One region of the Shewanella sp. AC91-MNA-CIBAN-0169 genome, then DNA from elsewhere that is predicted to be linked to it. Evidence: predicted binding sites of a transcription regulator. Region 1 holds the regulator's gene; each other region holds the start of a gene.
What was found. The regulator FliA, encoded in region 1, starts transcription of late flagellar genes. The targets are predictions, from matches to a motif close to CTAAAGNTNNNNNNNNNNNNGCCGATA.
Positions count from the first base shown of each region.

Region 2: a site for FliA is predicted at 4,723-4,749, ahead of AAEY98_RS11125 (DUF5610 domain-containing protein). Genes of this name have one in related genera too.
Region 3: a site for FliA is predicted at 4,798-4,824, ahead of AAEY98_RS09050 (cytoplasmic protein). Genes of this name have one in related genera too.
Region 4: a site for FliA is predicted at 5,178-5,204, ahead of AAEY98_RS15160 (flagellar protein MotY). Genes of this name have one in related genera too.

Region 1 covers NZ_JBEOPM010000002.1:187,214-194,684, reverse strand. Annotated here, with positions in the region: gene AAEY98_RS03325 (ParA family protein) at 1-676, opposite strand, end outside; gene AAEY98_RS03320 (membrane anchored protein in chemotaxis locus) at 722-1,186, opposite strand; gene AAEY98_RS03315 (protein-glutamate methylesterase/protein-glutamine glutaminase) at 1,179-2,375, opposite strand; gene AAEY98_RS03310 (chemotaxis protein CheA) at 2,406-4,619, opposite strand; gene AAEY98_RS03305 (protein phosphatase CheZ) at 4,635-5,372, opposite strand; gene cheY (chemotaxis response regulator CheY) at 5,386-5,769, opposite strand; gene AAEY98_RS03295 (RNA polymerase sigma factor FliA) at 5,814-6,533, opposite strand; gene AAEY98_RS03290 (MinD/ParA family protein) at 6,526-7,407, opposite strand; gene flhF (flagellar biosynthesis GTPase FlhF) at 7,412-7,471, opposite strand, start outside.
Region 2 covers NZ_JBEOPM010000011.1:42,669-50,139, forward strand. Annotated here, with positions in the region: gene AAEY98_RS11105 (ABC transporter ATP-binding protein) at 1-194, opposite strand, end outside; gene AAEY98_RS11110 (ABC transporter permease) at 197-1,828, opposite strand; gene AAEY98_RS11115 (Fe(3+) ABC transporter substrate-binding protein) at 1,955-2,962, opposite strand; gene AAEY98_RS11120 (ferredoxin--NADP reductase) at 3,178-3,927, opposite strand; gene AAEY98_RS11125 (DUF5610 domain-containing protein) at 4,070-4,687, opposite strand; gene AAEY98_RS11130 (FMN-binding glutamate synthase family protein) at 4,894-6,381, shown strand; gene AAEY98_RS11135 (hypothetical protein) at 6,550-6,744, shown strand; gene AAEY98_RS11140 (hypothetical protein) at 6,950-7,198, opposite strand.
Region 3 covers NZ_JBEOPM010000008.1:40,062-47,532, reverse strand. Annotated here, with positions in the region: gene AAEY98_RS09070 (aromatic amino acid transport family protein) at 175-1,377, opposite strand; yybP-ykoY riboswitch at 1,636-1,747, shown strand; gene AAEY98_RS09065 (TMEM165/GDT1 family protein) at 1,843-2,397, shown strand; gene mdtD (multidrug transporter subunit MdtD) at 2,409-3,818, shown strand; gene AAEY98_RS09055 (SpoIIAA family protein) at 4,087-4,467, shown strand; gene AAEY98_RS09050 (cytoplasmic protein) at 4,568-4,762, opposite strand; gene ohrR (transcriptional regulator OhrR) at 4,926-5,417, shown strand; gene rlmC (23S rRNA (uracil(747)-C(5))-methyltransferase RlmC) at 5,407-6,540, shown strand; gene chrA (chromate efflux transporter) at 6,733-7,471, shown strand, end outside.
Region 4 covers NZ_JBEOPM010000017.1:112,553-120,023, forward strand. Annotated here, with positions in the region: gene purM (phosphoribosylformylglycinamidine cyclo-ligase) at 1-941, opposite strand, end outside; gene upp (uracil phosphoribosyltransferase) at 1,183-1,809, shown strand; gene AAEY98_RS15145 (Na+/H+ antiporter family protein) at 1,942-3,264, opposite strand; gene AAEY98_RS15150 (peroxiredoxin) at 3,655-4,260, shown strand; gene rnt (ribonuclease T) at 4,385-5,050, opposite strand; gene AAEY98_RS15160 (flagellar protein MotY) at 5,238-6,107, shown strand; gene ybgC (tol-pal system-associated acyl-CoA thioesterase) at 7,413-7,471, shown strand, end outside.

The DNA.
Region 1 (7,471 bases):
CATCTCTAAATTTTGTATCTACAGGTATTACATCATTAGGCCACAGTGTTGAAGCATATTTATCCTGCAAAAATTGTAACGCTATTGGGGACGCTTTAGTGCGCTTGTCATACATTGTAGGTAATACGGTATAGCTATAACGGGTTTTCTTAGAACGCCCCATTATTTCCATGGTTTTCACCATACGTTCGAGTCCTTTTATCGCCAAAAACTCAGTCTGAACAGGAATAATAATGTGATGACTTGCTGCTAATGCATTAACCATTAACACCCCTAATACTGGCGGACAATCGATAATAGCAACATCATATTTATCTTCAAGCAATGACAATAAGTTACGTAACACCAACCCCATTCCTTCTTGATGACCTAGTGACCTATCAAGTGTCGCTAACGCCATATTAGCCGGAATGATATCAAGCCCTTCAATTTGAGTTGGAAGCACATTTTGTAAAATAAACTCTTGGGTCAGTGTTTGATGATTCAAAAAAACATCATAAAGCGAGCAAGGCACTTCGTCTGAATCAATACCTAAGTAATAGCCCAATGAAGCATGAGGATCGGTATCGATTATCAACACTCGTTGGCCACGTTTAACCAATGCTCCGGCTAAACTGGCTACTGTGGTGGTTTTACCTACCCCACCTTTTTGGTTAGCTACCGTCCATACTTTCAAAGAAGCCTCTCAACTCATTATAATGATATTGTTATGGTAAATTGACTACTGCTTGTGTTGTTTATCATCGCGGGTTGTTACACGGATGCCACCATTAGGTAAACGGATCACTTTAACCCCCTGAGCATCTTCTGACACTATGACTTCTTGATCATTTTGTTCAGCAAAAACATCAGTATCGTGCTCTACCTTATCAATATCAGTAAGCGGTGCATCATCTAAAGAACCCGGACCAAACAGCACACTTTGTGCTTGTTTTTTTCCTGCTGACGCTATGATTGCTTGAGTTTGTTCAGGATGTTGAGTTAACCAATTAGCAATATTCGCGGCCTGATCATCGGGTACCATCAATAACACTTGAGACGCCGTTAATCGTGCTACATCCTGCTCTAATAACGTCACTTTTTGATCAGCGTCAATATACAAACCCGCTAATACTACTATGGCAATAAAGGACAAAAAAAATCCCAGTTTTTGCTTGGTCTGCAATGAGTATTCTGGCTTAGCCACGACTAGACTCTTTTAAAATAGCTTCAGCCATATTATCTAATGAAATAGAGTGAGTTGCGATACCGGTTGATGCTACAGCTTGAGGCATACCATATACCACGCAGCTTGCTTCATCCTGCGCCCAAATAGTGGCACCGACAGACTTTAACATTCTGGCACCTTCTCTACCGTCTGCGCCCATTCCCGTTAATACAACCGCTAAAACATCACCGCCAAAAGCTTTGGATGCTGATGCAAAAGTAATATCAACACACGGTTTATAGTTCATTTCTTGGGTTCCGGAAATGACTTTAAGTCTTCCAGAAATACCGCTTCGCTCAATCATGAGCTGCATGCCTCCGGGCGCCAAATAGGCACAACCAGGGCGCATGGCATCACCATTTTCAGCTTCTTTTACCTCAATTTTACACAAGGTATTTAAACGAGCTGCAAAGGCTGGAGTAAACGCCGCAGGCATATGCTGTATCAACACTATGGGATGAGGATAATTTGCAGGAAATGCAGTTAATACTTTCTGTAATGCTACTGGCCCACCGGTTGAAGTCCCGATGAGTAACAATTTATATTGCTTACCACTGGCCCGAATAGACGATATTGAAGACGTTGTCGGATTAGCGCTCTGACGATCTGCTAAGGTTGTGGATAAACTGGAACGAGTCGCTACAGGCGTTGTTGTGGAAGCTAAACGGCTGCTTAGCGGACGACGAGGCGTGTTGATATCTGGAGCCGCAATCGTTGAACGACGAGATTCTGGTAATGAAGTAGGTGTTAACGAACTTGGCCGATATATCCTACGTCGACCTAATGCTTTAATTCGTTGCTGTAACAAAAGAATCGCATCGTCTTTATTGGTTGCTATATCTTCAAAACGTTTTGGCAAAAAATCTAGTGCACCGGCTTCTAACGCATCAAGTGTCGCTTTAGCACCATCATGAGTTAACGATGAAAACATTAAAATGGGAGTAGGATTATTAGCCATAATTTCACGGACAGCAGTTATACCGTCCATCACAGGCATTTCAATATCCATCGTAATGACTTGAGGCTTTAACTTTGCAGCCATATCAACAGCTTCTTTGCCATTAACAGCAACGGCAACGACTTCGAGATCAGGATCTTGATTGACAATCTCACTGACTCGACGTCGAAAAAAGCTAGAATCATCTACAACTAGTACTTTTATGGCCATTTAATTCCTTAAATAATGGAACTTTTATTTTTATTTTATTTTTTTGCTTTTAGCGTAATGTTTTAGCAGTCCTGGCACATCTAAAATCAGTGCAATACCACCATCGGATGTAATTGTCGCACCCGCCATACCTGGAGTACCTTGTAACATACTGCCAAGCGGTTTAATGACCACTTCTTCTTGTCCAATCAATGCATCTACAACAAAACCAATTTGCATAGTGCCAAGCTGAACAATAACCACATGACCATGCTTCTTATCACCATGTTTAAAGGTTGATTTTTTACTGTGCAGCCAATGTTCTAGGTAAAATAATGGCACGGCCTTATTACGGAAAATCACCGTCAATTGACCATCGACTATATTGGTTTTTGTTAAATCTAAATTAAAGATTTCATTCACACTTGATAATGGTAGTGCAAAAACTTGATTAGACACATCAACCATCAATGTCGGCATAATAGCCAAGGTTAATGGCACTTTAATTTCGAGAACAGTACCCTTACCTTTCATTGAGTCAATATAAACAGTACCGTTAAGTTGGTTGATGCGGGTTTTCACCACATCCATGCCTACTCCACGGCCTGAAATATCTGAAATTTCAACTTTGGTTGAAAACCCTGGGGCAAAAATCAAATTGTAAGCTTCGTTATCGGTCATTCTCGAAGCGGCATCTTCATCAAGCACACCACGACTTATCGCAATTTGTTTTAGCTTCTCAGGGTCCATTCCCGCGCCATCATCCTCAATTTTAAGCAGGATGTGGTCACCTTCTTGGCTAGCCGATAAGGTAATGGTACCGGTTCGAGATTTACCGCTAGCTTCACGAGTTATCGGCATTTCGATACCGTGATCGACTGAGTTTCGAACTAAGTGGACTAAAGGATCGGCTAACGCTTCAACTAAGTTTTTATCAAGATCGGTTTCTTCACCAATCATGATTAAATCAATTTCTTTATTTAAGGTACGGGCTAAATCACGGACAACACGCGGGAAACGACCAAAAACTTTCTTAATCGGTTGCATGCGGGTTTTCATCACCGCACCTTGTAAATCAGCCGTAACCAAATCCAGGTTTGCTAGCGCTTTGGACATCTCCTCGTCTTCACGATTAATGCCTAAACTAACCAATCGGTTACGCACTAACACTAACTCACCAACCATATTCATGATTTGATCTAAACGAGCAGTATCAACACGAACCGTTGTTTCACCTTGTGGGACAGACGCCGCTTTAGCAGGTGTTTTGTCTTTTACAGGTTCAACCTTTGGAGCAACTACAGGGACTGATGTCGCTACTGGTTTAACAACAGGAGCTGGGCTAACTTTTGCTGCTTGCACAGGAGCAACGGCTTTAGAAGGTTGAGCTGGAGGAGGCGTTTGCGATTTAGCAACTGGCGCAGTACCTTTTCCGTGTAATTCATCTAAAAGACGTTCAAATTCATCGTCAGTTATTTCATCAGAATCAACAAGGGGTTCAACAATAGGCGTTGCAGCAGGCTTAGTTGGAGCTGCAGGTTTGGTTTTAGCTTCAAATGAACCTGAGCCATGCAATTCATCTAATAATGCTTCAAACTCATCATCAGTGATTTCATCGCTACTACTTGCGGCAGGCTTTGAATCAATATTGTCTTTTTTTACTTCAGAAGGTTTAGCTGCAACAGGACTTTTACCCGGACCATGTAAGGCATCAAGCAACGCCTCAAATTCTAACTCATCAATGTCATCAATACTGCCAGTGTCAGATGCTTCCGCTGAGGGAATGCTAATATCTTCGACATATTCAGGATCACTGAATTCAACAATATTTTCAATTGGTTCTGGCTCATCTGCCGACATTTCTGAAGGTAATGGCGCTCCTGAACTTAATAATTTGAGTTTAGCAAGTAATGCAGAATCCGCAGGGTCTTGTGATTCTCCCTGTTGAGTTTGAGCAAACATGGAATTAATTGCGTCGACCGCTTGCAAAATAATATCCATTAATTCTGCATTTACGCCACGTTTACCGGTGCGTAATAAATCGAACGTGTTTTCAGCTTCATGACACACGTCAACCATCGGTTTTAGACTTAAAAAACCAGCCCCACCTTTAACAGTATGGAATCCACGGAAAATAGCATTGAGTAAATCACTGTCATCAGGATTATTTTCAAGAGCAACTAGCTGCTCCTGTAGAAGCTCTAAAATCTCGCCAGCTTCAATTAAAAAGTCCTGGAGTATCTCTTCATCAACATCAAAAGACATTAAATTGACTCCTAATTAGAAACCCAGACTTGATAGCAGATCGTCTACTTCATCTTGACCTGTCACCACATCTTCACGCAGTTCAGCATGCATGATGGGACCTTCTGCTTCTATTTTATTTTCGTTTATAGTTGGCAATGATTCAGTAGTATGATCTCCGAATACCGTTAGCATTGAGACCAGATTACTTTCTACTTCACGAACTAAATCAATCACTCGACGGATCATTTGCCCCGTCAAATCTTGGAAGTCTTGCGCCATCAAAATTTCATTTAATAACTCGCGAAGACGATTAGAATCATTTTCACTATGTAACATAAACTGCTGAACATCATGACAAAGTGACTTAAACTCACCCATTTCTATGTCACGACGCATCAATTTATCCCACATTGGCGTCACTGATTGTATATTGCTAATGATGGTATCGGCCAAAGGTAGACATTCTTCAACTGCATCCATGGTTTTATTTGCAGCTTGTTCTGTCATGTCGATAACATAGTTCAATCTTTCTTTAGCATCTGGTATTTCGGTATTGGCTAATTCAGATAAACGGTTATCAACTTGAAAATCTTTTAGTGCACTATGGAGTTGTCGAGTTAGCTTACCGACTTCTTCAAAAAGCTCACGCTGCAATGGCGTTGCAAGCTCTCTGATCATTTCATCGGCTTTATCTTGTTGACCCAAGGTAAGCAATTCAACAAGTTCTTGGGCCTGTTCGAGAGTGATTAACCCCGATATTGATGCCTGCATGACTTATCCTTGCTTATGCGAGTCGTTCAAAGATTTTGTCTAACTTTTCTTTTAACGTAGCTGCGGTAAAAGGTTTTACGACATAACCATTTACACCGGCTTGCGCTGCAGCAATAATCTGTTCACGCTTAGCTTCTGCAGTTACCATTAGCACAGGTAAATGCTTTAACGAATCATCTGCACGGATTGCTCTAAGTAAATCAATACCTTGCATTCCAGGCATATTCCAGTCTGTTACCACAAAATCAAAATCGCCTTTTTGTAACATAGGTAGGGCTGTTGAGCCATCATCTGCTTCTTGGGTATTATTAAATCCCAAATCTCGCAACAAGTTCTTAATGATACGCCTCATTGTTGAAAAATCGTCAACAATAAGAATCTTCATATTCTTGTCCAAGGTTTCCTCCGGTGAGCTGACACTCGTTTGCTCTAGATAAGTTATTATTCTTGTGTCCAATGCTTGAGTTTCGCTTTTAATCTGAGCATTGCCTGACTTAATATCTGGCTTACTCGCGATTCGCTAACTTCAAGGATGGCACCGATTTCTTTTAAATTTAATGCTTCGTCGTAATACAACGACAACACTAATGCATCTCTTTCTGGCAATGTCTTAATTGCTTCAACCAATGCAGATTGGAATTGAATTTCAGCAAGCGAGTCAAAGGTTTCATCTGGCGTTTCGTTGTCTGTGATTAACACATCTTGCGACACGCCAAGGTCTTCTATGCCTATGATTTTACCAACAGAAACATCATTTAAGATATGATGGTATTCATCGAGAGACATATCAAGTTTTTCAGCAATTTCTGTATCATTGGCATCTCTTCCAAGCAGTTGCCCCAATTCATCAATTGCATGTGCTACTAAACGATTATTACGATGAACTGAGCGCGGAACCCAGTCACCACGTCGAATTTCATCTATCATTGCACCACGAATTCTGATGCCTGCAAAGGTTTCAAACTTAGCCCCTTTACTGTTATCAAATTTAGATGAGGCCTCAAGTAACCCCATCATCCCAGCTTGTAATAAATCATCAAGTTGCACCGATGCTGGTAATCTTGCCAGCATATGATGAGCAATTCTTTTTACCAACGGTGCATACTGTTCAACAATAGACGTTTTGTTATCGAACTGAGTATACGCGGCGGCTTTATTCACTCGTTCTTCCTTCTTGTATCGGCTTACGTTGTACAAGACGTTCAACAAAAAACTCTAAATGACCACCTGGCTGTTGTGGAACTGGCCAAGTCATAATTTTATTGGCTAATCCATGATAAGCGATAGCTGAAGGCGACTTAGGATACGCTTCAACAACTAACTTTTGCTTACGAACAGCTTTACGTAAATTTTCATCGAATGGTATTGTTGCCACTAATTCTAAAGCAACATCTAAAAATCTATCCGTCACTTTACTGAGTTTAGCAAATAATTCCATACCTTCTCGTAAACTACGTACCATATTTGCCACAATTTTGAAGTGGAACACACCATGTTCACGACTTAAAATTTTAATCAGCGCATAAGCATCAGTAATTGATGTTGGTTCGTCGCAAACGACTATCAATACATCCTGTGATGCACGAGAAAAACTCAGCACCATGTCTGATATACCAGCAGCAGTATCCACAATTAAAATATCGAACTGAGTTCGCATTTCACTAAATGCACGGATAAGTCCAGCATGTTGTGCTGGCGACAACTCAACCATCGCTTGAGAACCCGATGTGGCAGGAACAATACCAATACCTTTAGGCCCACGAACAATGATGTCATCTAATTCGGCATCTCCGGACAAAACATGAGATAAATTTTTCTCAGCACGTATCCCAAGCATGACATCGACGTTGGCTAAACCTAAATCGGCATCAAGCACTAATACGCGTTTGCCCTTTTCAGCTAGTGCTACCGCAGTATTAATTGACACACTGGTTTTACCCACTCCGCCTTTACCACCGGATACGGCAATTACTTTAACTTTATCGTTATTTGGTTGATTCATCATACGTAAACCACTTGCTTGATCCCGAGTCATATCTTTACTCAAATGCATAGGCTGTGTCATTAGACCACACTGTGTCTTGTGACGATTGTTGTTC
Region 2 (7,471 bases), on a different contig from region 1:
TGCCCATTGATGCTGATGCAACCTTGGCTAATGGCTTGTAAGCCCGCAATCGCGCGCAGCAGTGTTGTCTTGCCGCAGCCACTGGGGCCTAATAATGCGACAATTTCACCTTGCGTCAAAGTAAGATCTAAATGGCGCAACACCACTTGACCGTGATAATCGCTGCAAACATTTTCAATGGTTAAGGTTGACATAATTAGCCTTGTTGCTCCAAAGAGCGATTAAGATAAATCAAGGGTACAAGCCCAACTAACACAATCACAATAGCGGCCAATGCGCCATGTTCTAGTTTTTCATCTGAGACAAATTGGAAAACATAAGTCGCCAAGTTTTCAAATCCTATAGGACGCAATAATAACGCTGCGGGTAATTCTTTCATGCTTTCAATAAACACTAACAAAGCACCGGCAAAAATCCCTTTGCGTAATAAAGGCAAATGTACTCGCCATAGTAGCTGAGTAGGCGTTCGTCCTAAGGTAATACACGCCATGTCTAAAGAAGGGGAAATACGCTTATAACTGTTTTCTAAACTGCCGATGGATATAGCAATAAAACGAACACAAAAAGCAAAAATCAGTGCAAACACGCTGCCAGTCAGTAATAAACCTGGGCCTTGGGCGCCAAACCAATCGTAAATATCGTTAATCGCAAAGTCGATAAACGTCAGAGGTACTAATACACCAATCGCCAACACCGTTCCCGGTAAAGCATAACCAGTACTGCTCAATCTCGCGGGTAGCTGATCACTTTGTCGCGGACTCACACGGCGTACAAACATTAATATCAATGATAGGACTACGCACACACCACTGACAATAGCGGCAATATATAAACTGTTTAGGCTATACTGCCAAAATCGAACATCCCAACTTTCATTGAAATAATCGATAGCATATCCACACAACACAATGAAAGGTAATAAAAAGGCTGTAAATAACAAAACAGCGCAATAGCCTAATGCGACCCAAGCCATTTTTGGTGACAACACATATCTGTCAGCTTCATTAAGGGAAGATTGTTTTTGAAATAATTGTTGTTTCCGACGGGCAAAACGCTCAACCCCAATCATAGAAAATACCACTAACAGCATAATAGCTGACAGCTTTGCTGCCGCGGTTAAACTGCCATAGCCGAGCCACGTGTCGTAAACTGCTGTGGTTAATGTCGGTACAGCAAAATAACTCACGGTGGCAAAGTCTGCTGCGGTTTCCATTGCCACAAGTGCAACGCCGACAGCCAAAGCGGGTCTTGCCATTGGCAGCGCAAGACGCCAAAAACTGCGCCACGGACTACATCCCATGACACGCGATGCATATAACAAACTGGAAGACTGCTCCATAAACGCAGTACGCGCTAATAAATAAATATAAGGAAACAATACTAACGATAATATTATCGCTGCTCCGCCAAGACTGCGTATCGCGGGAAAGTAATAGTCGTGGGGAGATTGCCAGTCAAACCAAGCCCTCAATACACGTTGCACCGGACCTGCATAATCAAGCATGTCGGTATAAACATAAGCCACAATGTAGGCTGGCATCGCTAACGGGAGAAGGAGTAGCCATTGAAAGTAACGGCGAAAGGGAAAGTCACAACGGGCAATTAACCAAGCAGCTGGAATCGCTAAAAGTAGGGTTCCGAGTCCAACCAACAACATAAGCAATAAACTATTGACTATGTATGTCGGTAGCACTGTATTGAATAAATGGCTAAATACAGCTTGATCAGGAAGAGTGGACTGCACAATTAAGGCAATCAGTGGCAAGATTAATATTGCCGTAATAAAATAACCAGCAAGCGACCAGCTTCTGGTTAAACCTAAAATCATAAATAATACCGAGTTAACTTAGCGCACCATCAATAAATCTATCAATCTATCAATCTATCAATCTATCAATCTATCAATCTATCAATCATATCGATAATGCGCTGATAATGTTTAAACAAGCTTCAATTAAAGATCAAATTTCACTTCATCAAGCAGTTTTACAGCGTCTTGATGGTATTCAGCCAACTTATAGATAGGCAAACTATCGGCTTTAAAATCACCCCATGACGCCACTAATTCAGACGGTTCGACATCAGCCTTTACCGGATATTCCATATTAACTTCAGCATACATTTTCTGTGCAACGTTTGAAGTAAGAAATTCCATTAGCTTAATCGCATTATCTTTATGCGGTGAATGTTTGGCTAATGCCATACCTGATACGTTTACATGAGCACCACGGTTCTGTTGATTAGGAAAGTTAATTTCAACCGCTTCAGCCCAGCTTTTCTGATTTTTATCCATCAGCATGTTGCCGTAGTAGTAGCTGTTACCGATAGCAATGTCACACATGCCTTCTTTAACTGCTAATACTTGATCACGATCATTGCCTTGAGGCTTACGAGCTAAATTAGCTTTTACCCCTTCTAACCAGGTTTTCGTTTTTGCTTCACCGTCATGGGCAATCATCGACGCCACTAATGCGACGTTATAAGGGTGTTTACCGCTGCGGGTACAAATTTTACCTTTGTATTCTGCTGAAGCTAAGTCTTCGTAATCGATGTCAATTTTACCGCTACGCTCTTTGGAAGAATACAGATTACGAACACGCATCGTCAGCGCATACCAATTGTTCTGTTGTGACCGATATTGAGGGGGAATATTGCTATTAATCACCGCACTGTCGACGGGAGAAACAAGATCTTTTTCCACTAATTCCATTAAGCGAGAGAAGTCAGATGTTAACACCACGTCAGCGGGAGATAGGCGACCTTCACGCACCATACGTTCTGCAATGCCATCTTTAGCAAAAACAACCTTTACGTCGACACCACTTTGCTCGGTAAACTTTTCTAGAATAGGTTCAATCAGGAAAGCTTGGCGATAAGAATAAACCGTTAATGCATCTGCAGCACTCACAGAAGAAGCAACACAAGCCAAGCCTAATAATGCGACACTTTTTAGCAATTTCATTAATCAACGCTCCTTAACTGAATCAATATTCCGCCGCCACCGGCGCAATTGATAATGGTTATCAATTGCAACAGGGTAAGTGATCATATCAAAAGGAGCAAGTGCTGTTTCACATTCAGCGGTTAAAACGCCAAGGCTAAAACATCAAATTGTTATGCTGTAAGCCAATATGGCAAGCTTAAGCCACTATCATGGAATTATGATTGACCAAAACACTACCAGTATTTTTCGACCGTAATTTGTCCAGGCGCTCGTCGAAGATTTTTTACTAAGCCTTTTTCAACTAAAGCGGTTTGCGCATCATTTATCATTCCTGGGTTACCACAAATCATCACTTGAGAATGTTCCGCATTAATCCCTAAGCCTGCTTTCTGTTCAATTAATCCGCTGCTAATGCCATCAGGAATACGACATGATAAGCCTTCGGGATAATCTTCACGGGTCACAATGGGAATAAACACAAACTGTTGAGGATATTGACTAATAAACTGTTTAATCGTTTCTAAATAAGCTAAATCTTCACCAAGTCTTACACCATAAACTAGCACGACTTTTTCAAAGCGTTGCCAAGGCTCATCGGTTGCAAGCATAGAGATAAAAGGCCCCACTGCAGTGCCTGTTGATAACAGCCATAGGTGTTTACCTTGCAATGCCCCTTTAGGCACCTCATCTAAGGTCATAAAACCGGTCGCTTTGGGCGTGATTTGAATGGTATCACCTGGGCTTAATGCTTTTAGATCTGGAGATAACTGACCATCCTCTACCGCAACAGCCAGCACCTCGACATAATCAGTCCCGGGGGGATTTACAAGCGAATACGCACGCGCTACACGTTTATCATCACGCATTTGGCTGAGCTTAATAAACTGACCTGCGATAAAAGGTTCGACATCGGCTTTGATACGCAACGAGAATAATTTATCATTCCAATCAATGCGTTTTAGCACGGTACCGGTAATCCACATGACTTTGTTCCTTTTAGACTGGCGTATGTATTTATTATAATACCAATCTATACAGATATTTGCTTAATTAAAAGCCTCCCCGATTTATATCTATAGTGAATAATCACACGCGATTAACTCACTTAAAAGAACAGAGCTAAGTTTACGTAGTTGATGAATCTTGCTTAGCTGAATGGGCATCTAGGCGGTCTTGTTGAAACTGAGCAAGTTTTTGCTGTATGAGCTCATAGGTTTGATCGACTCCTGCTGCAATATCGCCTTCTAATACCTTGAGCCCAGATAAGATATCGCTAGCCTCTTTAAAACCTTGATCAATAGCATCACCAATTTTCACCATAAAACTGCTAACTTGCTCATCAAACCCCATGGATTTATTTTGTTGTTGATGTACCGAGAAGAAATTTGTCGCAAAGCTGACAATACGATCGGCTGTCGCTTCAGGAGAGTAATCCACTCCACTTTCAATACTCTTTTGAACTGAGTTCTCCCCCAGTGTTGGCGCAAGCTCTTCATTAATGGCTTCAATCGCGGCACGGTAAAGTAATGCCATAGACTTATCACCCGCAGCAATACTGACTTCTTCTTGCGCCGCTAAAATCGAATTATTCATCATTTGTCGACTTAGCTGATTGCTGGTTAACTTAGGCTCAACCGGGGAATTTTTCTCAGCTTGGTGGCTTGATGAAGTTTGCGATGTATTAACTGTTTTATTGTCACGCAGTGGACTGGCATTACTGCTATTTGATTGTTTAATTTCCATGATATTAGCTCGCATACAATGACCGATAGCTTAATTATCGACCAAAAAACTCATTTCTAAAGTCATAAATTAAAACAATTAAGAGAAATTTATTTATATCAATTTGACTAAAGAATAGCCTGTTGATTAACATCATCAATTTAACTTGCCCAAATGAACATCTGCTAATATGGTAATCAGATTGATAGCCAAATAGGAATAACAACATGCCGCAACAACATTGGTTCATGTGGGGAATAGATATTTTTTCTGGTCTTTTCTTAGTGTTATTTTGGTTATTACTGATCGCTGTAATTTACATGTTTATCGCTGATAAATTGCAAACCAAACAAGCCATTCGACACAACTACCCTGTTATCGGTCGATTTCGATATATATTTGAAAAACAAGGTGAGTTTTTTAGACAATACTTTTTTTCTCAAGATCGCGAAGAACTGCCGTTTAATCGAGCCGAACGTAGTTGGGTATATCGCGCAGCTAAAAATGTTGACAGGACAATTGCGTTTGGGTCGACACAAGTTCTGGATAAACCGGGTGCGGTAATGTTCATGAACTCAGCATTCCCTGTCAGTGATCATGACACTCACCAAACCATCGCGGTAATCATTGGTCCTGAATGTAAACACCCTTACACAACCGATAAAATTTGCCATATCTCGGCCATGAGCTTTGGTGCCTTGTCTCGCCCAGCCATTACAGCACTATCCCATGGTGCAGCAAAAGCAGGCTGTTGGCTCAATACTGGCGAAGGTGGGTTAAGTCCTTATCATCTAAAAGGACATTGTGATTTAGTGTTTCAGATAGGTACCGCTAAATATGGTGTGCGTAACGAGCATGGTCATTTAGACCCACAAAAACTGACCGATATTGCCGCTCATCCTGAAGTAAAAATGTTTGAAATTAAATTAAGCCAAGGTGCTAAGCCTGGCAAAGGTGGTATTTTACCGGCGATAAAAGTCACCGAAGAAATCGCAGCTATTCGCGGTATCCCAGCAGGACAAGACTCCATAAGCCCCAATGGCCACATTGAATTACATAATGTTGCTGACATTGTCGATATGATCAATCAAGTAAGAGATATCAGCGGTAAACCAACCGGTATTAAAGCGGTATTAGGTGACATGTCATGGGTTACTGAATTTCTAGATGAAATTGAACGTCGTGGTATTGAATATGCGCCAGACTTTTTTACCTTAGACAGTTCCGATGGTGGTACGGGCGCGGCACCACAAGCCTTAATGGATAATGTCGGCTTACCATTGCGCCAAAGTTTACCGTTACTGGTTGATTTACTTAATGAACGCGGCTTTAAACAACGTATTAAAGTGATTGCGACCGGTAAAATGATCATGCCGTCATACGTGGCATGGGCATTAGCCACCGGCGCCGACTTTATTGCTTCAGCTCGCGGAAATATGTTTGCCTTGGGCTGCATTCAATCGTTACAGTGCAACCGAGACACCTGCCCAACCGGTATAACCACTCACAATATACGATTGCAAAAAGGCTTGGATCCAAAAGATAAATCTGCACGCGTCGCAAACTACAATCATTTCTTACATTACGATTTAACCATGATCGCACATTCATGTGGTGTAACCGACCCAAGATACTTAACCCGTCATCATGCCCGAATAGTGCAATCAACGGGTGTAGCGGTCACTCTCGATAAACATTACCGACATATGCAATAAATTAAACCTCAACCCCAGTGAATAACTGGGATGCGCTGAGCGGATTACTGGGGTGCACTCAGCGGATTACTTTGCCGAATTTAAGAATAGGTGTACAATATATTTTGATATCGATCACAGTAAGTAGTCTTAATGTGATTTTAAAGAGGCATCAATTCAGGGGATTTCGTGTTGAACATAAAAACGAATGCAGCAGATCTAAATGTCAAAAGCTTAAGTTTAAGCTGCAGAAACTGTAATCGGATGACAGAAATCGAAGGTGAATTTGTGTGTTTTGAACAAGGAAAAATCAAACGCTTAACTTTAGATCCTTCTCCAGCTGCACTCATAAAAATGGTCTGTATTGGTTGGCAGAAAAAGTAAGCTTTTGATCATTAGTAGCAGCACTCGTCACCATTGAATCAACTCACTATAATTCCTATCTTCTTCCAAGTATTTGATACCGTAAACCAGCCAAATACTAGCGACTAAAGTCATTTGAACATGTCAAAATACATCCGTTGATATCACTTTATCTGCATAATGTGCAAATCAATGAACCAACATAAGTTGATTAACGCGATGTAAACTAAGAAAGCATGTCCTGCGGATCATCACTTTGTTTAATAATGTTTTTATCAAGGTCTTTGTTCATTGCTTTAGCTAAAGTGAGTCCTCGAGTCGTTACTCTCAAACCGGCACATAAGTCGTTATAAACTATTTTAATAGCATCATCAGACATGTTACGCGTTTTAAGCATTGCCATAATAGCAAACCAATCGGTTGTCACTTGATGTCGGGTGCCTTCTAGCGCCGCAATTAACGCAATATTATGCACAAGTCACCTCCATACACGAATTCGCACCTTTGATAAAATCCAATTGATTGAAAAATAAAGTTATCTGGAATAAATAACCCACAAGTTAGGCTATAGATTAACTGCGTTGATCACTGTCGTCAAAAGATTCATTCGCGTTAAATATATCCAGACGATTTAAACACCACTCAGCGCTGTTAAAGTAGTCAGATACTGAGTGTTTACGCTATAGAGAGATTTTTATTTGTGGCAACGACAGTATTTTACCCGACAACATCATAGCGCGATATCCAT
Region 3 (7,471 bases), on a different contig from region 1:
GCCGTAAGTCGTGTCGATTTCTTGTTTAATCATCTAGGTCAATGTTGGCGGACTATAAAAACGTCGGACCATAAAAACAAAAAAGTCAGGCTAAGCCTGACTTTAACAAATGTTTTACTATCTTAACAGCGTTTGAAAAACTCGCTTACAAATCCACTTTATCAGTCATCGGATTTAGGCTAATGCCACCATCAACTGCGCCACAACAATTAATGTGCCGAGCAATCCTGCGGCGATAAGCCCCAATGTGCCACCAGACACTTGATAACCGCCCATTTTCTGCGCGCGTTGCTTTAATGCCATCGCAATGGGTAAATAGATAATCATCACCACTAATGGAATGGCTGCAAAACCAAGCACTTTGAAAAACCCGTCTGGGTAGTAAAGCGCACATAACAGCGGCGGTATAAAGGTTATCAACCATGTTTTAGCACGACCAACAGCGTCATCTTTAGCTCGGGTCAGTTCGGCGACATAATCAAATAGGCTCATGGTGACACCTAAAAATGAGGTCACCAATGCAAGGTTGGCAAACAGATCAATTGCTTGGCTGATAATGTGTGACTGGGCTAAGCCTTGCAAAGCAGCAACCAGTTTCGGCAGTGAACCACCAAAGCTATGAACTGTTTCGCCGCCTAAAGAACCTAGTGTTACGAGCAACCACAGGATGTAACAAACCAGTGGAATGGTCGATCCTATTAATAACACTTTTCTAAGTGATGCAGCATCACCTTCTAAGTAGCGCACAATGGTGGCAATACACACATGGAAACCAAATGAAGTGAATACCACTGGGATGGCTGCTAACCATAATTGTTGCAGGGCGGTGCCCGACGCTACATCGGTTGAGTAATTGTTTAGTGCACTGATTAAATTAACGTCTGGTAATAGAAATGCCACCACAATGACAAGCAGCACCACCATCGATGTAAATAATATGCGTGATACTTTATCAATCCATTTAACACCAATAGCAATCAAGCCACCAAAAATAACCGTGAACAGTATGACGGCGACTTGGTTGCTCATGTTAATGCCGATGGGTTGTAAACGGGTTTCTAATAGCGATGACCCTCCCATTAGATACACCATGGTTAATGCGAATAATAAGCTAAGGAATGAGCCACCTTGAATGAGCTGGCCGACTTTGCCCAGTGTTTTACCGGTAATGGCATGGACGTTATCGCCGACACCACTATGAAGATTAATTTCTAACATCAGTAACGAGGTGTAAGCCGATAAACCCCAAATAACCACTAATAAGATTAATGCGGGGATCATCCCCAAAGCTGCTGTTGCTAATGGTAGCGCTAGCATGCCTCCGCCAATTGCCGTTCCCGCGACAATCGAAATAGAACCTAAAGTTTTAAAATTCACAGAAAACGTCCTGTTTAATTATTATTTTATTTGTGTCGGACATTAGCAGAAGGGTGACAGAGCAGGCAAGGATCTTTGACTGTTAAAGGCTAACAGCTATGTTTATAAACAATTACACAACAATAGACCAAACTTTTTTACACGTGATTATTGCAATAGCGTAGCATTACGGCGTTACGAGTAGGGTAGGGTTATTTATATGTCGAATTTACAATGTAAAATGAGTGCGTTGAATAAAATTATTTAATCGTTATAATGCGACTTGTTTTAGGGGAGTAGCTAATCTTGTCTTGCTGTTATGGCACACAAGATGTCTGTATCAACATAATTGGCCTCACGCCATGGTGCAGACAGTAACACACTGTTAATCAGTGATTTTACCAAGCGAGACCTAAGCACAGTAACTGCATCAAGGGGTATGCGGTGGCTCGTGCTTAGTTGTCATTTACCCCTAGGAATATCACATTGGAAGCTTTATTCGCCTCAACGCTTACTGTTGCCATCGCTGAAATAGGCGACAAAACTCAATTATTAGCCTTACTGCTCGCGGTGAGATTTAGCAATAAAACCGCTATAATCTCAGGCATTTTGTTCGCCACATTATTAAATCATTTTCTTGCTGCATGGTTAGGTCAATGGGCCATAGCGTGGATTGATCCACAATGGGCGACCTATTTGGTGGCCGGGTCATTTTTTGCTATTGCACTATGGGTGCTGATACCCGATAAAATGGATGATGATGATAATCGCTTCTATAAACTCGGTGCTTTTACTGCGACGTTTATTTTGTTTTTTATTGCTGAAATAGGGGATAAAACTCAAATTGTGACAGTAGTCTTAGCGGCAAAATACCAAGCACTGACATGGGTTGTCATCGGCACGACATTGGGAATGTTAATTGCTAATGTCCCCGTTGTGCTGGCTGGGCATTTTAGTGCTAACAAATTGCCCATGAAACTGATTCATCGCGGTTGTGCTGTGTTGTTTGCACTACTTGGGGTCGCTACACTGCTGTGGTAAAAGGAGGTTCCATGTCCGATAACCAAGTTCTTGATGCAGATACTGCCCGCGGGTTGCCCTGGGTTGTTGCCATTGCTTTTTTCATGCAGTCACTCGATGGAACGATCCTGAATACTGCATTACCCGCTATGGCCAGTGATTTAAATGAAGACCCGCTGCGTATGCAAGGCGTGATTATCGCTTACATGCTCACCGTGGCATTGCTGATCCCTGCTTCTGGCTGGATCGCTGATCGCTTTGGCACCAAAAAAATCTTCTTTGGTGCGATCTTATTGTTCAGCTTTGGATCATTGCTTTGTGCATTGTCCAATTCATTAGACATGCTGATTGGTGCTCGGGTGGTACAAGGGTTAGGTGGTGCTTTAATGTTGCCAGTCGGCCGACTTGTAGTGCTGCGTGCATATCCACGTTCGGAATTGGTACGGATTATGGGCTTTATCACCATCCCCGGTTTACTGGGGCCACTGCTTGGTCCAACGATGGGCGGTTGGATGGTGCAATACTTGACATGGCATTGGATCTTTTTGATCAATCTGCCTGTCGGTGTAGTCGGTTGTTATGCGGTGTGGAAGTTCATTCCAGATCTGCGTGGTAAGGAAAAATCACGTTTCGATAGCTTCGGATTTTTGTTGTTTGGGGCTGCGATGTTATTGATCACCATCGCTATGGAAGGACTCGGCGAACTGCACTTGCCACACTTACGGGTGATGTTGCTGTTATTTGGTGGTATGGCGTGTTTGATAGCATATTGGCTGCGGGCTGGTCGTATTAGTAATCCACTGTTTTCGCCATCGCTATTCAACACCAAAACATTTGCTATTGGTCTTTTTGGTAATCTGTTTGCTCGTTTGGGCAGTGGTGCATTGCCATTCTTGGTGCCGTTGTTGCTGCAAGTTGCACTGGGTTATTCACCATCTCAGGCTGGAATGAGTATGCTGCCGCTGGCCGCTGCAGCAATAATGGCCAAATCAGTGGCTCGACCGATTATCGAACGCTTAGGTTATCGAGTAGTGCTTACCGCGAATACTTTGGCGCTTGGCGTTATGCTGGCGACCATGGGCTTGGTTAGCGAACAAACTCCTTACTGGTTGCTATTAGCTCTGTTGGCGATTCTTGGCGCGATTAACTCATTACAATTTACGGCCATGAATGCCGTGACCTTAATAGATCTTGATGATGTTAATGCCAGTAGCGGTAACAGTCTATTGTCGGTAGTAGGTCAATTATCATTAAGTTTAGGGGTTGCGTGTGCAGGTGCTTTGCTCGGTGGCTTCAGTACCGATGTCGGCAGCGGTACAGCGGGAACGGTACTTGGCGCTTTCCAACTGACGTTCGTTACCGTTGGTCTTATGACAATGTTAGCCGCAGTGATATTTTCGCAATTATCTAAAGACGATGGCCGTCGGATAACCCATTCATAACAGTGCATCATTTCGCCGATTTCGGATAAAAAAAGGTATTTTGCGATTATTTATAACGCGATATTTTTTATCAAAATGATGCTCTGAATATGACACAGATAAACCTCAATTTTAATTTCCCATTAGTTTTTTGTGCAGTCCTGCACACACTTCATTGTATGATTGGTTAAAATATAAGCATGCATAAGCTTTATGGATAGTCGTGTGCATGTAAATGTGTAAGCGGATGGTAAACGGATAGTAAGCTGATAGTTAAAGGAGTCACGATATGGATATGAAGAAACATGGTTTATCGATAGGCATAAACCGAATTGAAAATGTGTTTTTTGTGACATTAAAAGCCATTGGCACATTAACCCACGAAGACTATCTCGTCATTACCCCTATGCTAGAGGGGGCATTAAGCCAAGTTGATCAACCTAAAGTGAGTTTGTTTCTCGATGCTACCGAGCTCGACGGCTGGGATTTGCGCGCCGCGTGGGATGATTTAAAGCTGGGGTTAAAGCACAAATCTGAGTTTGAAAGAGTGGCCATTTGGGGCAATCGAGATTGGCAAGAATGGGCGGCCAAAGTCGGTAGTTGGTTTATTGCGGGCGAGATAAAATATTTCGACGATGAAGATGATGCGTTGAAATGGCTTCGATACTAATACGATGTTCAAGGTATGTTTATCTCGAATGATGCCTAGATCTTTACCGTTGTGATGGCATGATTAACCCTAGGAACAGATTCTCTAGGGCTATAAGCATTTACGCCGTGGTATTAACATTGTGACCACTGTTGCCAACGGGCTGCGGCGCAGGTGGTTGCGCTGCTTCAATGAGCTGCAATGCCATTTGACCTTCAATCTTTTGCTGTTCTTTAGCCATTACGGCCACTTTTAAGCTGCTGCCAGAATCAATCGTTGTTGGCATTGAAGACGGTGAATTAACACTAATTGACATGGTTAACCTTAATATAAAGTCGGATGGTAATAGTATATCGGCTGAAAATCGAAGTGCTTGACACATTTTTGCTAAAAAGCATTCGTTGAGCTTTTTTTGATTATAGGTTGCGCACAACCAATGTTATAATTAACTCATATTATTGGTTAGTGGAGTGAAGCCTATGTCTAATAAAGCGCTTACTGAGTCTCAATTACCTTCAGCGCAAAACCCGCTAGCACTTGAAAATCAAGTGTGTTTTTCATTGTATAGTGCGACTAATGCGATGATCCGCGCATATCGACCATTATTAGATGAGTTATCGCTGACTTATCCTCAGTATTTAGTGATGATGGTACTTTGGAAAGAGCCGGGGATTAGTGTTAAAACCTTAGGTGAAAAATTACATCTAGATTCTGGAACGTTAACGCCCTTGCTAAAGCGTTTAGAAGGCAAGGGCTTAGTGAGCCGTGGTCGCAGTGAGTTAGATGAACGCGTGCGAGTGTTACATGTTACTGAGCAAGGCCAGCAATTACATCAGCAAGCGTTGAGTATTCCTGAACAGATGCGTTGTAAAGTGGGTGGCACTATTGAAGACTTACAACAATTAAAGCAACTGTGTGATCAAGCATTTACCATGTTAAATTCCGGAGAGGCGAGCAGCTGTGAAATGTGATTATTTTGAGCGTGGCGATTGTCTGTCATGCCGCAATATTCAACTATCTATGGTTGAGCAAGTGAGTGTAAAGCAACAACAATTAACCGATTTGTTTCGCGGCATCTCAGTTAAACAATGGTTAGCGCCAATATTAAGCGCAGAATCAGGTTTTCGTAATAAAGCCAAAATGGTCGTTTTAGGTGCAGCTCACAAACCTATTTTAGGTTTGGTTAATCCTAAAGGGGAGCCGGTCAGTTTATGTGACTGCTCGTTATACCCTAAAGATATGCAATTATTGCTACACCGTTTAGAGCGATTTGTGCAGCAAGCAGGCATACCACCTTATCGGGTCGATAAGAGCAAAGGCGAGCTAAAATTTATTTTACTGACTCGCAGCCAAAGTAGTGGCCAGTTTATGCTGCGTTTTGTATTACGTAGTGACCAAGCCATCGTGAGAATTGAACGAGAATTACCCCAATTATTACAAGAGTTTCCCGAAATCACCTTAGTATCGGCCAATATTCAGCCAATCCACATGGCTATTCTAGAAGGCGAAAGGGAAATATTTTTAACGGAAACAACACGATTAGAAGAACAACTTAATAATGTACCGTTGTTCATACGGCCAAAAAGCTTTTTTCAAACTAATCCGGAGGTTGCCGCCCAGTTGTATCAAATAGCGAGGGAGTGGGTTACTGAATTCAAACCGAACTATATTTGGGACTTATTTTGTGGTGTCGGTGGATTTGGACTGCATTGCGCTAACAGCAATACCCGTTTAACTGGAATTGAGATCGAATCTGAAGCAATAGAATGTGCCATCTTGTCAGCAACCAAACTAGGGCTTACACAAGTGGATTTTAGTGCACTCGATTCAACTCATTTTGCTAAAGGACAATCTGCTCAAGATAAACCGGATCTTATTATTGTCAATCCACCTCGGCGTGGATTAGGTAAATCATTATGCGATTTATTGAGTGAGTTTGCGCCTAAAGCAATCGTGTACTCTAGTTGTAATCCACACACCTTAATGAGCGATTTAGAGTGCATTACGGGTTATCAAATCACCAAAGTTCAAATGTTTGATATGTTTCCTCATACCGATCATTTTGAAGTACTGGTTATGCTAGAACAGCTGTAATAGTCTTTGCTATCAATTAAGGTGTTTTATAATCGAAATTAAGTACTCGTTTGGTGTCGCTAAATTATAGGTTATATCGAACAAAGGTAGCTGTTAGGTTGTGGTATATGTTGTCATCATAAAAATATCATCATAAAAATGTCATCTCAATGTCATAACATTGTTTATTAACATAAAAAAGGTACTAGGACGATGTGGCAAATTTTCAGTCGCTTTTTAGCGTTAGGGTTAATCAGTTTCGGTGGCCCTGCGGCTCACATAGGCTATTTTAGAAAAGCATTTGTTGACGACTTACAATGGCTAGACGGTAAACAATATTCAAGTTTTATCGCCCTGAGTCAGTTTATGCCTGGGCCAGGCTCAAGCCAGATAGGGTTTGCAATTGGGTATCACCGAGGTGGTTTATTGGGCGGATTAGCCGCCTTTTTAGGTTTTACCTTGCCGTCTTTTTTACTGATGTTTTTATTTGCTGTGACCAGTGCTCAATGGTTGGAGATAACGGCCGTAGAGGGGGCTATTCATGGCTTAAAGCTACTGGCAGTAGTGGTCGTAGCGGATGCGACTTTGTCAATGTTCAATCAATTCTGTCAACGAAAAACCGCTAAAATACTCATGGCTGCCACCGCCGTTGCTATCATATTAATGCCTTCATTATTAATGCAAATTGGCGTACTAGTTGTGGCCGCTATTGTTGGAGTCATGTTGATGACTCGGGGTGAGCGTATTACGCCAGACACACCTGCTATCGAGCTTAATTATGCTTGGTTAGCGTTATTTATTATAGGCATCGCAGCATCTTTATATTTGATCAATCAACCTGACAGTCTTGGACAGATTTTTGCGCAATTCTTCCAAGTGGGCAGTTTAGTATTTGGCGGTGGGCATGTGGTATTACCCTTGCTTGAAACCAGTGTCGGTGAATACATTACCC
Region 4 (7,471 bases), on a different contig from region 1:
GCATCGACTTTGTCTGTTGGCAGCGCAATAACCATACCCACACCACAGTTAAATGTTAGGAACATTTCGTGTTGTGCTATGTTACCGTTTGTCATTATCCAATCGAACACCACTGGCCATTGCCAAGAGTCACCCTTGATTACAGCTTTACAATCATCGGGAAGCACTCGTGGGATATTTTCCCAGAATCCACCACCGGTAATGTGCGCCATAGCGTGAATGTCTGACTGTTCAATCAGCTTCAACAAAGGCTTAACATAAATTCTGGTAGGCTCTAATAAATGGTCAATTAATGGCTTACCAGCAAGATCTTGCTGAGGGTCTGCTTTGCTGACTTCTAATACCTTGCGGATTAGTGAGTAACCATTTGAATGAGGACCACTTGAACCAAGCGCTATCAGCGAGTCACCCGCTTTGACTTTGGTACCATCAATGATGTCTGCTTTTTCAACAACACCAACACAAAATCCGGCAAGATCGTAATCTTCGCCTTCGTACATGCCAGGCATTTCTGCCGTTTCGCCACCGATTAATGCGCAACCAGATTGGAAACAACCTTCTGCAATGCCGCTAACAACTGAGGTTGCCGTTTCAACGTCAAGCTTACCAGTCGCGTAGTAATCGAGGAAGAAAAGCGGTTCAGCGCCAGAAACAATCAGGTCATTAACACACATAGCAACTAAATCAACACCGACGGTGTCATGCTTTTTGTAATCAATGGCTAATCTTAATTTAGTGCCAACACCATCAGTGCCCGAAACAAGCACTGGATGTTTGTATTTAGTTGGTAATTCGCATAATGCGCCAAAACCACCTAAATTGCCCATAACTTCTGGACGGCGAGTGCGTTTTACCGCAGATTTAATGTTGTTTACTAACGCATTACCTGCATCGATATCAACGCCGGCGTCTTTGTAACTTAGGGGGGTAGGAGTGGTCACGGAGGATCCTCTAGGGTACATCGTTTTATGGAATTTTATGCGGCAATATTCTACCAGTTTGTGCTGCTAGTCGGAAGCCATGTTTTTACTTTATCCTATAAAGAAAACGATGAATTGCCTATTTTTTATTGGTTTAGGTCACGATTTACTGCAATTTTGAAACTTTATGTTTTATAGAGAGGATAAATCGACTAACATTTGTCAAATTTGCCTGAAATAGTCAGAAATCTAGGAGAAAGAAATGAAAGTCGTTGAAGTAAAGCATCCACTGGTACGTCATAAAGTCGGTTTGATGCGTGAAGCTGATATCAGCACCAAACGATTTCGTGAACTTGCCACTGAAGTTGGCAGTTTATTAACCTACGAAGCTACCGCTGATTTTGAAACTGAAACGGTGACAATTGAAGGTTGGAATGGCCCTGTTACTATTGAGCAACTTAAAGGTAAGAAAGTGACCGTAGTGCCTATTCTTCGTGCGGGTTTAGGTATGATGGATGGCGTTCTTGAGCATCTTCCTAGTGCGCGTATTTCTGTAGTGGGTATTTATCGTGATGAAGAAACACTACAACCTATACCTTACTTTGAAAAGATAGTCAGTAATGTTGAAGAGCGTATTGCTTTAGTGGTTGACCCAATGTTAGCGACTGGCGGTTCAATGATTGCGACTATCGACCTGCTGAAAAAACGTGGTTGTACTTCAATTAAAGCGTTGGTTTTGGTTGCTGCACCAGAAGGTATTAAAGCACTTGAACTCGCGCATCCTGATATTGAATTGTATACCGCTGCGATTGATGATTGCTTAAACGAGCAAGGTTATATCTTGCCAGGTTTAGGTGATGCGGGCGATAAGATATTCGGTACCAAATAGTTCGTTATCCGAGATTATACATACCCAGGCTCGATATGATTAATATCATGTACGAGACCATAAAAACGGGAGCCTTTAGTGAGGCTCCCGTTTTTATTTTTATCTTGATAAGCCGTAGCTATCTGTTGAATGTTAAAGCACCATCGCAGCAATCCAACCAAAAACAAGCAGTGGAATATTATAGTGAATAAACGTTGGGATCACGCTGTCGCGAATATGATCATGTTGCCCATCGGCATTAAGACCCGCTGTGGGACCTAGTGTCGAATCTGATGCTGGCGAACCCGCGTCACCAAGCGCTGCAGCGGTACCCACTAACGCAATTGTTGCTGCGACAGAAAAACCAAAACTGAGCGCTAAAGGCACGTAAATAGTGGCGATAATGGGAATGGTTGAGAACGAAGAGCCAATTCCCATGGTGATCAATAATCCAACAATAAGCATCAGTAATGCGGCTAACGCTTTGTTGTCACCAATGATGTCACCTAGAGAGGTCACTAGTGTGCCAACTTCCCCGGTAGATTTAACTACTGCAGCAAAGCCTGCTGCTGCAATCATAATAAAGCCGATGCTGGCCATCATGTGCACACCTTGATTAAACAGGTCTTTGCTTACTTCGTGTTTAATGATTCCAGAAAAACGAAAGATAATAAATCCACTTAATGCACCAAATATCATCGAATCAGTTTGTAATTGAACGATTAAAGTGACCACTATTGCTGAGAGTGATATCACTAGGCTTTTTCGACTTATCGTGGTTTCAATATTGTCGCTTACCACTGGTTCTTCAATCATATATTGTCTAGGTTTGCGGTAACTAATAAATATTGCGGTGAGTAAACCTACAACCATGCCCATAGCAGGTAATAGCATTGCGTTAGGAATTTGTTCACGGATTGCATTTAGCCCATTTGTATTTAAATTTGCCAACAGGATATCATTGAGGAAAATACCGCCAAAACCGATGGGTAGAATCATGTACGTGGTGACCAAGCCAAATGTGAGAATACAGGCTATAAGACGGCGGTCGATATGTAGCTTTGAAATGACATGCAGTAATGGTGGAATAAGAATGGGTATGAAAGCGATGTGAATAGGCAAAATATTTTGTGATGAAACCGCCATTAATAATATTGTGACCAATAACAACCAACGTACAACTTGAGTATTACTACTATTAGGTTCTTTACCGAGTTTCTTTATAATTGAATGAGAAATCAATGTTGTTAAGCCTGAATGTGACAAAGCTGCTGCAAATGCACCAAGCAATGCGTAGCTTAGGGCTATTTGAGCGCCGCCGCCTAGGCCATCATTAAAGGCTGCAATTGTTTGATGAATATCTAATCCACCGACTAAACCGGCGACAACAGCACTGATGGTTAGTGAGACCACAACGTTAATTCGAATAAAGCTTAAAAACAGCATTAAGCAAACCGCGATAACAACCGCATTCATAATCATTTTTCTTAAAAGTAAGTGAGGCCGCTATTCTTGACTGTCTAGTGTCTATTTGTCCAGCGCATATCGCTTTTTTAGGTATTTTTTGCTGATAGTTAGCTCAGAATTATTTGCTGTTTAACATGTGGTTGTTGATAGTGATGAGTGAAATCTTGTTATCAAATCATTTTGTCATATTTGAAACTTATTATTTAATGGGTCATCATGTTTTATTTTTCAGCAAGTAAACCAACTTTCATCTGAAATGACTTATAAGTCCGTTAATTTAGATGTATGGTATACGACTGATATAAGTCCCAACGGTATGGGTAATTGCTTGGTGGATCATCATTTTGCGATACGCATATACCGTTGTTGAGTGTTTAAGCCATTAAATGGAGATAGATAATGAGCGTATTAGTAGGCCGTCCAGCCCCAGATTTTACCGCAGCAGCCGTTCTTGGTTCTGGTGAAATTGTTGACACATTTAACCTTGCTACCGCAATTAAAGGTAAGCCTGCAGTTATTTTCTTCTACCCACTCGATTTTACTTTTGTATGCCCATCAGAGCTAATTGCTTTTGATCACCGTATGGAAGAGTTCACTAAACGTGGTGTTGAAGTGATTGGTGTTTCTATTGATTCACAGTTTACTCATAACGCATGGCGTAACACTCCAGTAGACAAGGGTGGTATTGGCCAAGTTAAGTACACTCTAGTTGCTGATGTTAAGCACGAAATTTGTAAAGCATACGACGTAGAGCATCCAGAAGCTGGTGTGGCTTTCCGTGGTTCTTTCTTAGTAGACAAAGAAGGCCAAGTTCGTCACCAAGTGGTTAACGATTTACCACTAGGCCGTAACGTTGATGAAATGATCCGTATGATTGACGCACTTCAGTTCCATGAAGAGCACGGTGAAGTTTGTCCAGCGGGCTGGTCAAAAGGCGAAAAAGGTATGACTGCAAGCACTGAAGGTGTTGCTGCATATCTAAAAGATAATTCTGACAAGCTATAATCTAGCAAGTTAGAGACAATAAAAAAGCTGCTTCGGCAGCTTTTTTATTGGATAAAATTAATACTTTGTTATCGCACTAGCTGAGTGTAGATGGCTGGCATGAGATCAAAGGGCTGAGTATTCATTATTCGCTTGCTGAGTCGGTATCATCTTCCACAGCCGCTAATGGCCAACCACCCAATGCTTTCCATCGATTGACTATAAGGCAAAATAGTTCGGCGGTACGTTCGGTATCATATAATGCTGAATGGGCTTCATTGTTGTCGAAATCGATCCCTGCCATTTTACAGGCTTTAGCTAATACTGTGTGTCCAATAGCCAGGCCTGCAAGTGTCGCGGTATCAAAGCTCGCAAAAGGATGAAAAGGAGAACGTTTTAAACCATTTCGTTCAATAGCCTTGTTAACAAAACCTAAATCAAAAGCGGCATTGTGCGCGACAATGATACTGCGATGACAATCTGCTGCTTTTTGGGCTTTTTTTACTTCTTTAAAAATCTCTAAAAAAGCGACTTTTTCGTCTACTGCACCACGAAGTGGATTAGTGGGGTCTATACCATTAAAAGCTAAAGCTGCAGGCTCTAAGTTCGCGCCTTCAAAAGGCTCAATATGAAAATGAAGGGTTCTATCAAGTACAATGATCCCATCACTATTCATTTTTAGTAAGCTGACGGCAATTTCAAGCAACGCATCGGTATTAGCATTAAACCCAGCAGTTTCGACATCGATAACAACAGGGAAATAACCACGAAATCGGTGTTTAAACTTATTAGCGTCGCAAATATCAGTCATTACAGTTTTTATCCTCAATAGCTATCATTCATCGGTGCAAATGATATAAGCCGAGTATTATGCGCAAACTCAAGCGCAGTGTCATGTTTGATTGTGGTTTTTATCATCGATTAAACATGATTGTTTACTAAAGGAACTGACTTTATGGCCGATAGAACAAATGTAATCGGGTATAAAGGGTGGTTTTATGTGGCGAAAACTGATGGTCCTCACAAGTTTGTGTCTTTGCTCAACGGCTAATGCCGATTTGAGGCACTACGTTGCGTCACTGGAAAACTCAGCATGGCGTATCGGTGAGAACAATCCGATAGAATGCCGTCTTGAACATGATATTCCTGACTATGGGCGTGCTGTGTTTACCAGTAATGCCGGTAAAGAGCTAAATTTACATTTTACGTTAGATATGTGGTTAAAACCTGATTCGGTGACCAACGCGACATTAATTAGTCGAGCCCCTAGTTGGCGTCCTGGACACAATTCTAAAGAAATCACTCAACTGACTTACAATAAGCAATTTAATGGTGAAGTACCCAAAAAAGCCGCTTGGTCGATGTTGAATGAATTGAGTCAAGGAATGGAGCCCACGTTTTATTATGCGGATTGGTATAATCAAAACGCTAAAATTGCCGTGGGATTGTCGTCAGCTAATTTTGGCGGTAAATACCGTGAATTTCGCGCCTGCTTGGCTAATTTACTGCCTTACAGTTTTGATGATATTGCTTTTACAGTGTTAAATTACCAAGAAGGCGGGGTAGAGCTGACTCGTTTTTCTACCCAACAATTACAGAAAATACAGCGTTATTTGTCTTATGACCCTGAAGTCGAGCTTGTACTGATTGATGCTTACACCGACAGTTACGGTGGACGCTCGGTTAACCAAAAGGTGTCAGATAAACGTGCGGACTCAGTGAAAGATATTCTCATTGCTAGTGGTATTCCTAAAGATCGGATTCATACATCGGGTCATGGTGAAAAACGCCATGTAACAGGCAATGATCTTGCAGAAGAACGTAAGATGAACCGCAGAGTCGTGATTAAAATAACCAAGCCTATATAAACCCACTCATGTATCACTCACTGCTCAGCCATGGGCAGTAGTCCTTATTACTGGATATGATTGAGATATCAATTTACTTGAGTCAGCTATTTTTCTAATAAATAGTATTGATACAATAGCCAAAGTCTCCCTGTGTTTATCAGTCTGCTTTACTCGGCATTTATTCAACATTCGTAACACTAAATTGAGCCAAATCGACAATACTCTTTTATAAATGAACCATCGTTCCTTTAAGAGCCTAATCAATAAAAAATGTAAGAGTATTTTGCGTGGTGATCATTTGAAAGGGTTCAACCTATCAGTAGCGCTCGAATTTACAATTTTTTTCGCAAAGCTTCTCATTTGGGTTTATAAAGATGCTAAAAAAAAGGTAAAAAAAACCCACTTAATCCAAGTGGGCTAAATAATTTGCAATCAACAAATTTAAGGAAGGAAGTCAAGCATAAGAACTAGGGATAACTGAGGTATTGGGTTACATCAGTTTGGAGTTCTTGGTTTTCAACATCTGAATCAGATGTGTCCTGAAAACGAGGCAATAATAGAATGTATACACTAATCTGACAAACTAGAAAAATTAAGTGTTAGCATTAGTAAAGCTAATGCTTTGTGGCTGTAGTGATATGTTATTTATACTCTAATCGTCTTATATAGCGCTTTGTTAGGTTATTACTTATATTTTATGCATAACTATTCGGATTAGTTAATTAGGCAACAGTAATATTTAACAAATAGTATATATCCCGTCATGCTGTAAAGTCTGCTTACTCCTTTTAATATGTTAAATATTACTCTACACCACTATGGATATGATTATTCTATCCATATTTAAGGTGGGATTTTACGGTTATCTCTTCTTGATGTTTAACACACAGCATATGGTCATCAAGACGAGTAAGATAATGCTATTAACTTAACAATTGATAATGTATTTGCTAAAAAGAGGTTGCTGAATTTTACCGGCTTAACATTTATTCACGTTTACATTTTGCAAAGTGTGCGATGGTAAGGGGGATTCGCAGTTTACTTTTACCTGATTATTGTCTTTTTGTGAGTTTTAGGCCGTAAAAGTATGCTGTTGTTACCAGGAACAATTCTATTTATATGACATGTTTTGTTTAATAAATTGTTAAATTTTTGGGTAAACACATTAATAAAGCTTCATCTCTTACAGTTCCTGAGGTTTTTAGTGTGTTTTAGCGCATTTTGAGCAAAATAAAGTCTGCTTTTCCCTCGGTACAATATTCACAAGCGTGTTGGTACTCGGTATAGTAAGCCAACTTTTACAACCTAAAAATTGATGTTCAGATTATGTTTGTTTGGCCTATTTCAATCTATTACGAAGATACCGATGCCGGCGGTGTTGT